2 regions of the Peribacillus sp. B65 genome follow, and region 1 is predicted to be linked to the other one. Evidence: riboswitches for the same ligand, from Rfam matches in the RefSeq annotation. Region 1 holds a riboswitch; the other holds the start of a gene.

Region 1 (5,227 bases):
TTGCCCAAGGCTCAAAAAATGGGTAGGTCTGTCTTTCAGTTCCGTTACTTCCGTTTGGGCCATTGCCCAATTTACTTTCTCTTGAACCTTAATTCTATCCCATCCTAAATTCATCGGTCCAAACGATATATCCTGTTGTACATTAGCGGAAAAGAGCTGAGAGTCGGGATCTTGAAAAACGATCCCGACTTGCTTTCGTAATGATAATAATGATTTACGGTCATATTTCATTTTTTTGCCCTTAAATCTGATTGTTCCTGCTGTAGGTTGTAAAAGACCATTTAAATGGAGGAATAAAGTCGATTTGCCGGCACCATTATTGCCTAATAATGCAATCTTTTTACCCTGTTGAATCGTTAGCGACAGATCGTTTAAAGCGAACGTTCCATCTGCGAATTGATGGGTGAGGCCTTCTATATGAAAAATATGCTCGTCCATTGTTGGGTTGCCTCCAATTTACAAATATCCATTAATAAAGATTAAGCTTCCTAATATTACTATCGCGATCAGCCAATTGCGTGAGGAATAGGTGTAAGTATCCTCGAGATAGAAAAGGTTCTCCTGATAGCCTCTTGCGTTCATGGCCATCGTCAATTGTCCAGAGCGCTGCAATACTCCTAAAAATAAAGACGAGATTAGTAATCCGAGAGATCGTATGCCTTTCCTTAATGAAACATACCCTAGCCGTGAAGCTTGTGCTTGATGAATGGCCAAAGCTGTATCTAAAAAAATAAAGATGAAGCGATAGGTCAATTCTATTAAATCAATCAATAAGGAAGGCACTTTAAGTTTTCGCAACACGGATAGGATGACGGTAATGGGTGTAGTTAAGGTAAGGAAATATAAACAGCTGATACTGCCGAATACAACAGTGATCAAATTGGACACTGTACCGACGCTGTCATCGCTGATGAATATTTGCCAGTTCCCGACCTTCCAGGACCACCACCATATATTCGATATCGAAGTAAATTCGCTTGTGAAAGAAAAAAGGATGGTAATTGTTCCAGATAGTATAAAAAATCCTGGCAATAGAAGTAATTTCAGATAATAGGAAAGCGGGATTTTTGCCGCAAAAATGATTAAAGCGCTCATCACCGTAAAAGTGATGAGCGAAACGGTCATATCCCTTACCGTTAACGAAAACAGCAAAAGGGAAAGTGCAAAAACCATCTTTTCCAACGGATGAACATCCTTTAGCCCATTGAAATAGGCATATTTATCAATGAGTAACATGCTTCGATTTTTCTGTCAATTCTTGTTTGGTTTGCTTATTCCTTTGTCTCATCACGCCAATGAAGTATCCAATGAAACCGGCTCCGATTGCAGCTTGAAGCGCAAATAATAAGCTTTCGGTTTCTGCACCTGGCGGCTCCCATATACTGTTGAACCATGGCTTGTATTCCGGATGGATCTTAGTGATGGCTTCCTCAGCTTCGCCGTCGGCACCGCCAAATTCCGTTCCTTGTTGGGTGATTAACGGTATGGTTGCAAGAATGACAACCAGGAAAAGCAGCAGTAGACTTTTTTTCATATTAACGGGCCTCCTTAGAAAAAACTCGCAGCAATTTCAATTCACCTAGATTGTATTTTTTCAAGAAATTCATTACGACGACTGTCAATAACCCCTCACTGATGGCCAAGGGAATTTGGGTCAGGGCAAAAATACCTGCAAATTTACTGAAAGAGGCCATGAACCCTCCTACCTCGGAAGGAAAAGCAAGAGCAAGTTGAAAGGAAGTGACCACATAGGTTCCTAAATCTCCAAAAGCAGCTGCCAAGAAAACGGCAAGTGAAAAAGACCACCCCAATTTAGTTGCGCCCTTGAAGACAAAGTAAGCAATGAACGGTCCGCAAACGGCCATGGAAAATGCATTGGCCCCTAATGTCGTCAATCCTCCGTGGGCCAGTAAAACAGCTTGAAATAACAGAACGATGGAGCCAACGACACTCATGGCCAATGGTCCGAATAATATGGAACCCAAACCAACTCCGGTAGGGTGTGAAGAACTTCCCGTAACGGAAGGAATCTTTAGGGCCGATAAAATAAATACAAATGCGCCCGATAGGCCAAGTATCATTTTTGTTTCTGGATTTTCCCTAACTTTGGACCTAATGGACCGGTAACCCAAGATTAAAAATGGAAACGTCACGGCCCACCAGAATATAGCCCATTCAATGGGTAAAAAGCCCTCCATGATATGCATGGCCATTGCCCGGTTCGGGATAAAAAGCAATAAGATGACAAAATAAATAATTTTCCAATTGGTTCTTTTCATTCTTTCTCCTTTCAATACTTTTAAATTTTTCTGATCAATCTTGAGAAGAAAAGCGGCGCCCAACATAAAAAGCACTTCTCTCAAAGGAAAGAAGTGCGTAATGAACAGGAATTTTGCAGCATGAAGCAATCATGGGCCATTCTGCCTGATCCGCACGCCCATCCTCGTAGGCTGAAACAGTTTCACGTTTCATGGCAGGTCTCCTGGCTTTGGTTCATCATCCCATTACATCCTTCCCATCTCATTTGACAGTGGATTAAAGTTAAAGTAATAGGACTTCCCTTTACAGTGGCGGGACCGCTCCGGATTTTCACCGGCTTCCCTTTTAAGTTGAATTCCGAGAAATTCAACACCATAAAACTTATGTAATTATTTTGAAAATTCTCGTATAGTGTACCATAAAGAAATAATTTCAGCTACACTATCTTTTTTTTTCGGGACGGATTTTGTTGCAAGGAAAGGATTTTAACTGGTTTTACACTATTAAACTTTTCTAAACAGTCGGAATAAACTATTGAATTTTGATAAAGTTGTTATATGATAGATTAAGTTAGTTAGAAATGTATAATAAAACCAAATATTTCATTTTAAAAGTGCCCTTGTGTGAATAAGCAAGGGATAATAGGGAAATCGGTGAAAATCCGATGCAGCCCCCGCTACTGTAAACGCTGATGAAATTGTCGATAGCCACTGGCATGATGCCGGGAAGGGACAAAGTAAAATGAAGCGTAAGCCAGGAAACCTGCTTTTAAAATTGCATGATACTTTTCGGAGGGAAAGGTAGAAGGACTATGACGATTTTGGAAGGATTTGGCATGTTTGCCTTTGGCTTCTCATTCATATAGTTTTTTTAAAACCTTGACTCTAATGTTAAGGTTTTTTATTTTGCCTTTTCCCTGAACTCAGGAGGAAGAAGATGACTACTTGGAACTTGATGGGTACAAATACGCATCTGTTGATTTGTAATGGGAGCAGCTGCATGAAAAAGGGCGGGGAAGAAGTAACCCAAGCGATTCGCGATGAAATTACTTCAAAGGGACTTGATTTGAAAATCCATACAACCAGGACACGCTGTAACGGAAGATGTAAGGATGCCTGCGTTGTGATTGCCTATCCCCAAGGAAACTGGTATCGAGTGGAAACGCCTGAATTCGGTCGGCAAATCGTCAGTAATATCGATGATGGTGAATTTGTTCCACAGATGATCTATCAATTCAATGATGGGGAAATGACCCCTAATCCAGATTTTCCTGCTCATACGGGTATTTCAAAGAACAAAGCGTAAAAGGAGATGTCTTAATGAGTACAAACGGTAAATTATTCGTCGTGGGCTTTGGGCCCGGGAATTTTGAACACATTACCAAACGTGCCGTCGAAGCCCTTCAAGAAAGTGACTACATCATTGGTTATAAAACTTATGTTGAACTCATTCAGGGATTGCTTACAGATCAAACGATCATTAGTACGGGGATGACTGAAGAAGTATCACGTGCACAGGAAGCAGTGAAACAAGCGGAGCTGGGAAAGAAAGTGGCGGTGATTTCCAGTGGGGATGCCGGAGTTTACGGGATGGCAGGGTTGGTTTATGAAGTATTGATTGAGAAAGGCTGGAAAGAAGAAACTGGAGTGGGCATTGAAGTCATTCCTGGCATTTCTGCAATCAACTCATGTGCGTCTTTACTCGGGGCACCAGTCATGCACGATTCGTGTACGATCAGCCTCAGTGATCATTTAACTCCTTGGGAACTGATCGCTAAAAGGGTTGAAGCAGCTGCAATGGCAGACTTTGTCATTGCACTTTATAATCCGCGCAGCGGCAGGCGGACCCGGCAAATTGTTGAAACACAGAAAATTCTCCTTCGCTACCGCTCGCCGGATACACCTGTCGGGTTGGTGAAAAGTGCTTATCGCGATAGGCAGGATATTGTCATAACCAATTTGCAGGATATGTTAAATCACGATATTGGAATGTTGACCACCGTCATTATCGGTAATTCATCCACCTTTTTATATGATGACAAAATCATCACACCAAGAGGCTATCAGAGAAAATATACTTTGAATTCGGAAAAGCAAACATTGAAGCCGCATCAGCGACTGCAAAAAGAAGCGGAACCGTGGGCATTAGATCAAGAGGCCTTAACCGAGTCCGCTGGAGGAGTTGGATTACTTACAAAAGCACCAGAAAAGAAGCCAGCTTCCTTTGAAATGGCAATGGAGGCCCTGTCAAGAGTCAAGGGTCAAACCGTTAAGCAATCCATTCAGCCGATTGTTCAGCAAAAAATGGAGTCGGTATTCGAACTTGCCGTTAGTCCAGGTGTGGCGAATAAACAATTCACTCCCAAACAAATGATGACACTTGCGGAAGTTGTTGGGGAAAAGGGAACGATGGAATACACGCCAAATCATAAAATCGTCTTAAAGATTCCGACAACGGATCCGGAAGTCATAACGGGGAAATTGCAATCAGCAAACTTTCTTTTGTCGCCGATTGGAGATGTACTGACATTAAAAGCCTGTGATTTCTGTGATGGTGAAAAAGCGGAATCCATTCCTTATGCGGACGAAATACACCGGGTGCTTGGCGGAATGAAAATGCCCAAGGAACTGAACATCGGTTTTAATGGGTGTGGGATGGCTTGTTATAGTGCTGTGATGGATGACATCGGGATTGTCTTCCGAAAAGGGAAGTTCGACTTATTTCTTGGAGCTAAACCGGTTGGAAGAACAGCCCATCCGGGTCAGCCGGTGGCGGAAGGCATTGAACCGGAACAGCTTGTTGAACTGATTACGGACATTGTCGGGGAGTATAAGCAAAATGCCCATCCAAATGAGCGGCTTTTTAAATACTTCAAACGTTCGAAAAAGATACAGAATTTTTCTTATCAGGACATCGCTCCCAAAATAAACATAGAGCCTGCGCCTTGTGAAGACTAATCAAGAGGGGG
Region 2 (5,227 bases), 640 kb from region 1:
CGGCTCTCGACATTTGTAGCGGGAGCATTCCTTATGGTATTAATCGTGGTATTGAATGATGTCCTTATTAAAATACCGATGGCTGCACTTGTCGCAGTCATGATCATGGTTTCAATCGGGACATTTGACTGGTCTTCCCTAAAGAGGCTCACTAAAGCTCCTAAGTCGGATGCAGCCGTGATGATCGTGACGGTCCTCATTGTTCTTTATACACATGACTTATCAAAAGGGGTATTTGCCGGAGTGCTTTTGAGCATGATTTTCTTCTCGGCTAAAATTTCTAAAGTGGCAGCAGAGAAAAAGGAAGATATCCAGGCTAAGAAAATCACTTATCGTATCAGCGGACAAATATTTTTTGCTTCTGTCCAGGACTTTGTTTCGAAGTTTGACTTCAAGGAAAAAGCCGATGCAATCGTCATCGACTTCTCCCATTCCAAGATCTGGGATGCTTCAGCAGTCGGTGCTGTTGATACGGTTATCCTTAAATATCAGCTTCTGGGAATACCTGTCCAAGTCCAAGGGCTCGATGAAGAAAGTTCGTCATTGCTTGAAAAACTCGCCACCTCAGAAAGTAAAATATCTTGAAGAAGTAACATTCTGCTGAATAGAAACTTTTCAAACCGACAAAATAGATAATATGAATCATTTCCTTTTGAAAGGAGCGAAAAGCATGACACCCGAGCAGGATTATACAGCAGCAAATCTGTCACCGGATTTATTGAATGAACTGAAAAGCTTTGAAAGCAAACTAGGCGAGGAAGCCAATAAAGAATTGATTGTCATCGCCTATGAAAAAGAAAAGGAAGCCTTGAATTAAGAAAAAAGACTCAAACATCCTTAATGGATGGTTGAGTCTTTTTTTGCATGTACAGTAAAAGGATGCTCAAATAATGAGCATCCCTTTTCCTTTATTACTTACTGAATACGTCCGTTAAGACCGGCACGATTTGTTTTTTACGCGATACAACGCCTTCTAAGACGGCGATGTTGTTGTTTAATGAAACGTCGTATGCTTTTTCCACTGCATAAGCCGCTTTGCCAAGAGCCAAGGCAACAGAATCATTAGTCAAGATATCCGTTACGACGAATAGGAATAAGTCCAATTCCTTGACAGCGATTACCGCTTCAATCGCCGCTTCCAATTCAGCTTGCTTAGCAAGGACTTCGTTTGGATCCACAGCATTTACTTGTGCAATCTCCACTTTAGCCAATCCCATGGAAAATTCCTTTGCATCAAGTGTGATGAGCTGGGCGATCGTTTTGTCGCTCAAGTCAGCTCCCGCCTTCAACATTTCCAAGCCATATGTTTCAGCGTCGACTCCCGCAATGGCAGCCAATTCCATAGCTGCTGCAACGTCTTGCTCCGTGCATGTAGGTGATTTGAACAATAAAGAATCGGAAATGATGGCAGACAGCATAAGACCTGCGATTGCTTTAGGAACTTCAATGCCGTTTTCTTTATAAATTTTATTTAAAATGGTTGCCGTACAGCCAACTGGTTCCGCACGGTAATATAAAGGATCGCTCGTTTCGAAGTTAGCGATACGGTGGTGGTCAATAACTTCCAACACACGGACTTGGTCAATATCTTCAGCACTTTGCTGGCGTTCGTTATGATCGACCAAGATTACGCCATCAGCTTCCCCTGCAACTTTTTCCACAAGACGGGGAGCATCGAATTTGAATTGGTCCAATGCATATTGAGTTTCACCATTCACTTCACCCAGACGAACTGGTTCAGCGTTGATACCTAACTGCTTTTTCAGATCTGCATAAGCGATTGCTGAACAGATTGTGTCTGTATCCGGGTTTTTATGTCCAAAAACTAATACTTTTTCCAAGATTTTATCCCCTTTTTCATAAATATTTTTCCGCGAATCCCCTCACCGCAATAAGGGAGAGCCACCTTTACTAGACACTTTATTTTAACACAAAATCCCGTAAAATCAGCGCTTGAATTATCCATTCCCCAATAAAATCTTTCATTCCTTCACCCTCTGCCATCACTTTGTCAATAGATAAGGGTTGGTTTTTTTCAAATATATTAGTTGAATTATCATCGTATATGGCTTACGATAATATAAGCAGAAATACTAGATATTGATTACATAATCTATACCAATAACTATATATAGAATTTTTATAATCCAAGGTGCCAGTGATGGCTGAAAAGGGAATCCGGTGTAAACCCGGAACTGTCCCCGCAACTGTAAATGTGACGAAATGAGAAACCCACTGTATAGCTCTCTATACGGGAAGGACTCAAAGTAGGATGATCATGAGTCAGGAGACCTGCCTTGAATTTTTCACGTTTCTTATTCTTCGGGGATTGAGATGATGAAACGATAGTATAACGGCTATTTTTTCATGGCTCTTTTATTCTATCGTTTGATCCGCTCAATTCTTTGGGCGGTTTTTTTATTTTAGCGGAAGTTAACAAGGAGGATTATTAATGACTCAAACATATAACTCTACCATAAGTGAAAATGAAACAGAAAAGAAATCCATCCAGCTTGAGATGTTATCGAAGGAATTCGAAGGCCGTCTCGATATGGAAAAGTTCAAAAAGCGTTTTACAAAATGGCTTGATCGCAAAAGTGACTCAACCGAAGAACAGGCATCAAAAAAACTGATTCAACTCGCTCTTGAGGGTGTGGATATCGATGCTCCGGATTGGACATTCGTTGCTGCAGCAGAACTGTTGAATACAATGTATAGGGATGCACAAGCCAATCGAGGTTATGCAGGCAAGAGTTATGGCCCATTCTATGAGCTGATCACAGAACTCTCCCAGCTTTCGGAAGGTCAGCGTTATCCAATTTACAAGCCAGAACTGCTATCTTCATATACAAAAGCGGAAATTGAGGAATTGGGCTCGGTGATCGACCCGGAAAAAGATAAATTATTCTCATACATAGGCATCTACTTATTGAACGACCGCTATCTGGCCCGCCCAAAAAAGGACAAGGTCTACGAACTGCCGCAAGAACGTTTCATGATCATCGCGATGGAAATCATGCGAATGGAAAAAACGGAGCACCGCCTGCAACTTATAAAAGAAGCATACTGGGCCATGTCCAACCTTTATATGACCGTTGCGACTCCTACACTCTCCAATGCTGGGAAAACACATGGACAGTTAAGCTCTTGCTTTATCGACGCGATTGAAGATTCCATTGATGGCATCTATCTATCAAACTACGATGCAGCAAAAGTATCTAAATTCGGCGGCGGTGTCGGCCTTTACGTTGGTAAGGTTCGCTCGCTTGGTTCTGATATCCGGGGTTTCTCTGGAAATAGTTCCGGCACGACGCCCTGGATTAGACTATTCAACCAGACAGCTGTAAGTGTTGATCAATTGGGTCAACGTAAAGGCGCCATCGCGATTTACTTGGATGCCTGGCATAAAGATATCATGAGCTTCCTCGATTTGAAGACACAAAACGGGGATGACAGATTAAAAGCCCATGATATTTTTACAGGCGTTTGCATACCGGATTTATTCATGGAGGCTGTACGCGACAGAAAAGAATGGTATCTTTTCGATCCGCATACCGTCAAGCAAACCCTTGGATTTTCACTTGAAGATCTTTATGACGAGAAGAAAGGCGAAGGAAGCTTCAGGAAACATTATGCACTTGCTGTCGAGGCCGCAGAAAATGGCACGCTTCCAAACTACAGCTTTGAAAAAATCAATGCGATGGACATCATGAAAAGCATCATGATTTCTCAATTAGAAGAAGGCGTACCGTATATGTTCTACCGCGATGAAGTGAATCGGAAGAATCCCAATAAACATAAAGGTATGATTTATTGTTCCAACCTTTGTACGGAGATTGCCCAAAACCTAAGCCCTTCGACTATCACGGATGAATATGAAACAGAAGATGGAGATGTTGTTGTGGTTCGTAAAAGCGGCGATTTCGTTGTCTGCAACCTTTCATCCATTAACTTGCCACGGGCGGTGGGCAGCGATGTTTTGGAAAGATTGATTCCCATTCAGATCCGTATGCTGGACAATGTCATTGATGTGAATAATCTTCCTGTCAAACAAGCATCCATCTCGAACAAACGTTACCGGGCAATTGGTTTAGGAACGTTTGGATGGCATCATTTACTTGCCACACAGAATATTTATTGGGAATCCGATGAGGCTGTTCAATATGCCGATGCTTTATACGAAAAGATCGCTTACTTAACAATCAAGGCATCCAACGAATTGGCCAAGGAAAAAGGATCATACCCATATTTTGAAGGATCTGATTGGCATACAGGGGACTATTTCGAACTGCGTGACTATACAGATCAAAAATGGATGGATTTAAAAGCAGACGTACAGGAACACGGAACCCGTAATGGATATTTAATGGCGATTGCCCCCAATTCATCGACAGCCAAAATCGGTAATTCCACGGATGGCATCGACCCTTTGTATGAAATTGAATTTTACGAAGAAAAGAAAAACTTCAAATTCAAGGTGACCGCACCAGGCTTGACGCCAAATACGTATGAATATTATAAAAAGACGCGATTCAATTTGGACCAACTGGAAAGCATCAGGCAAAATGCAGCCCGACAACGCCATATTGACCAAGCAATCAGCTTTAATCTGTATGTACACAATACAATCAAAGCGAAGGTCCTGTTGGATATACATTTAACGGCATGGGAAAGCGGGTTGAAATCAACGTATTATGTTCGTTCGACTTCTTCCGAATATGACAATGCCTGCGAAAGCTGTTCAAGTTAACGACAATCAATCATGACCCAGTAATCTATTCTTAAAGGAGTTTTCACGAATGACCAATCATATCAAAAAAATTCGGATGCTCGAACCGACGCATCCAACCAAGGCAACCGGTGTTTTCAAAGGAGAAGCTTCAGGCTTCCTCCTTTGGAACGATATTCAGTATGAAAAATTCTATGATACCTATACACAGCTCATCAATAACTTTTGGAAGCCTTCGAGCGTGAACATGATTCAGGATAAAAAGCAGTGGGGCGAATTGGATGAAGATATCCAGGATGCATTTCTCGATATCCTTACGATGATCGCTGGAATGGACAGTCTTCAAACGCCCACATTAGTAGAAATCCTTCGGTACATCAAAGATCCGGCGGCAAAAGCTATCCTGGCCAACATGGCCCAGCAGGAATCGATCCATAATGAATCTTATTCCTATATCCTTGCTTCCTTGATTCCGGTAGGCAAGCAAAAACAGCTTTT

What was found. A riboswitch is a leader RNA that binds a small molecule or an ion and turns the genes downstream of it on or off. The one in region 1 is predicted to bind cobalamin.
Region 2: it holds a riboswitch for cobalamin, as region 1 does, so the genes downstream of both, ACSR9O_RS03385 (ribonucleoside-diphosphate reductase subunit alpha) here and ACSR9O_RS06390 ((2Fe-2S) ferredoxin domain-containing protein) in region 1, are expected to answer to the same signal.

Annotation. Positions count from the first base shown of each region.
Region 1 is NZ_CP195840.1:1,310,629-1,315,855, forward strand. Features, by position in the region: gene ACSR9O_RS06365 (energy-coupling factor ABC transporter ATP-binding protein) at 1-438, opposite strand, end outside; gene cbiQ (cobalt ECF transporter T component CbiQ) at 457-1,236, opposite strand; gene ACSR9O_RS06375 (energy-coupling factor ABC transporter substrate-binding protein) at 1,223-1,534, opposite strand; gene ACSR9O_RS06380 (energy-coupling factor ABC transporter permease) at 1,536-2,279, opposite strand; gene ACSR9O_RS06385 (hypothetical protein) at 2,314-2,472, opposite strand; cobalamin riboswitch at 2,456-2,651, opposite strand; cobalamin riboswitch at 2,854-3,043, shown strand; gene ACSR9O_RS06390 ((2Fe-2S) ferredoxin domain-containing protein) at 3,196-3,564, shown strand; gene cobJ (precorrin-3B C(17)-methyltransferase) at 3,579-5,216, shown strand.
Region 2 is NZ_CP195840.1:671,868-677,094, forward strand. Features, by position in the region: gene ACSR9O_RS03370 (SulP family inorganic anion transporter) at 1-585, shown strand, start outside; gene ACSR9O_RS03375 (hypothetical protein) at 671-817, shown strand; gene ACSR9O_RS03380 (manganese-dependent inorganic pyrophosphatase) at 912-1,841, opposite strand; cobalamin riboswitch at 2,134-2,314, shown strand; gene ACSR9O_RS03385 (ribonucleoside-diphosphate reductase subunit alpha) at 2,453-4,750, shown strand; gene ACSR9O_RS03390 (ribonucleotide-diphosphate reductase subunit beta) at 4,800-5,227, shown strand, end outside.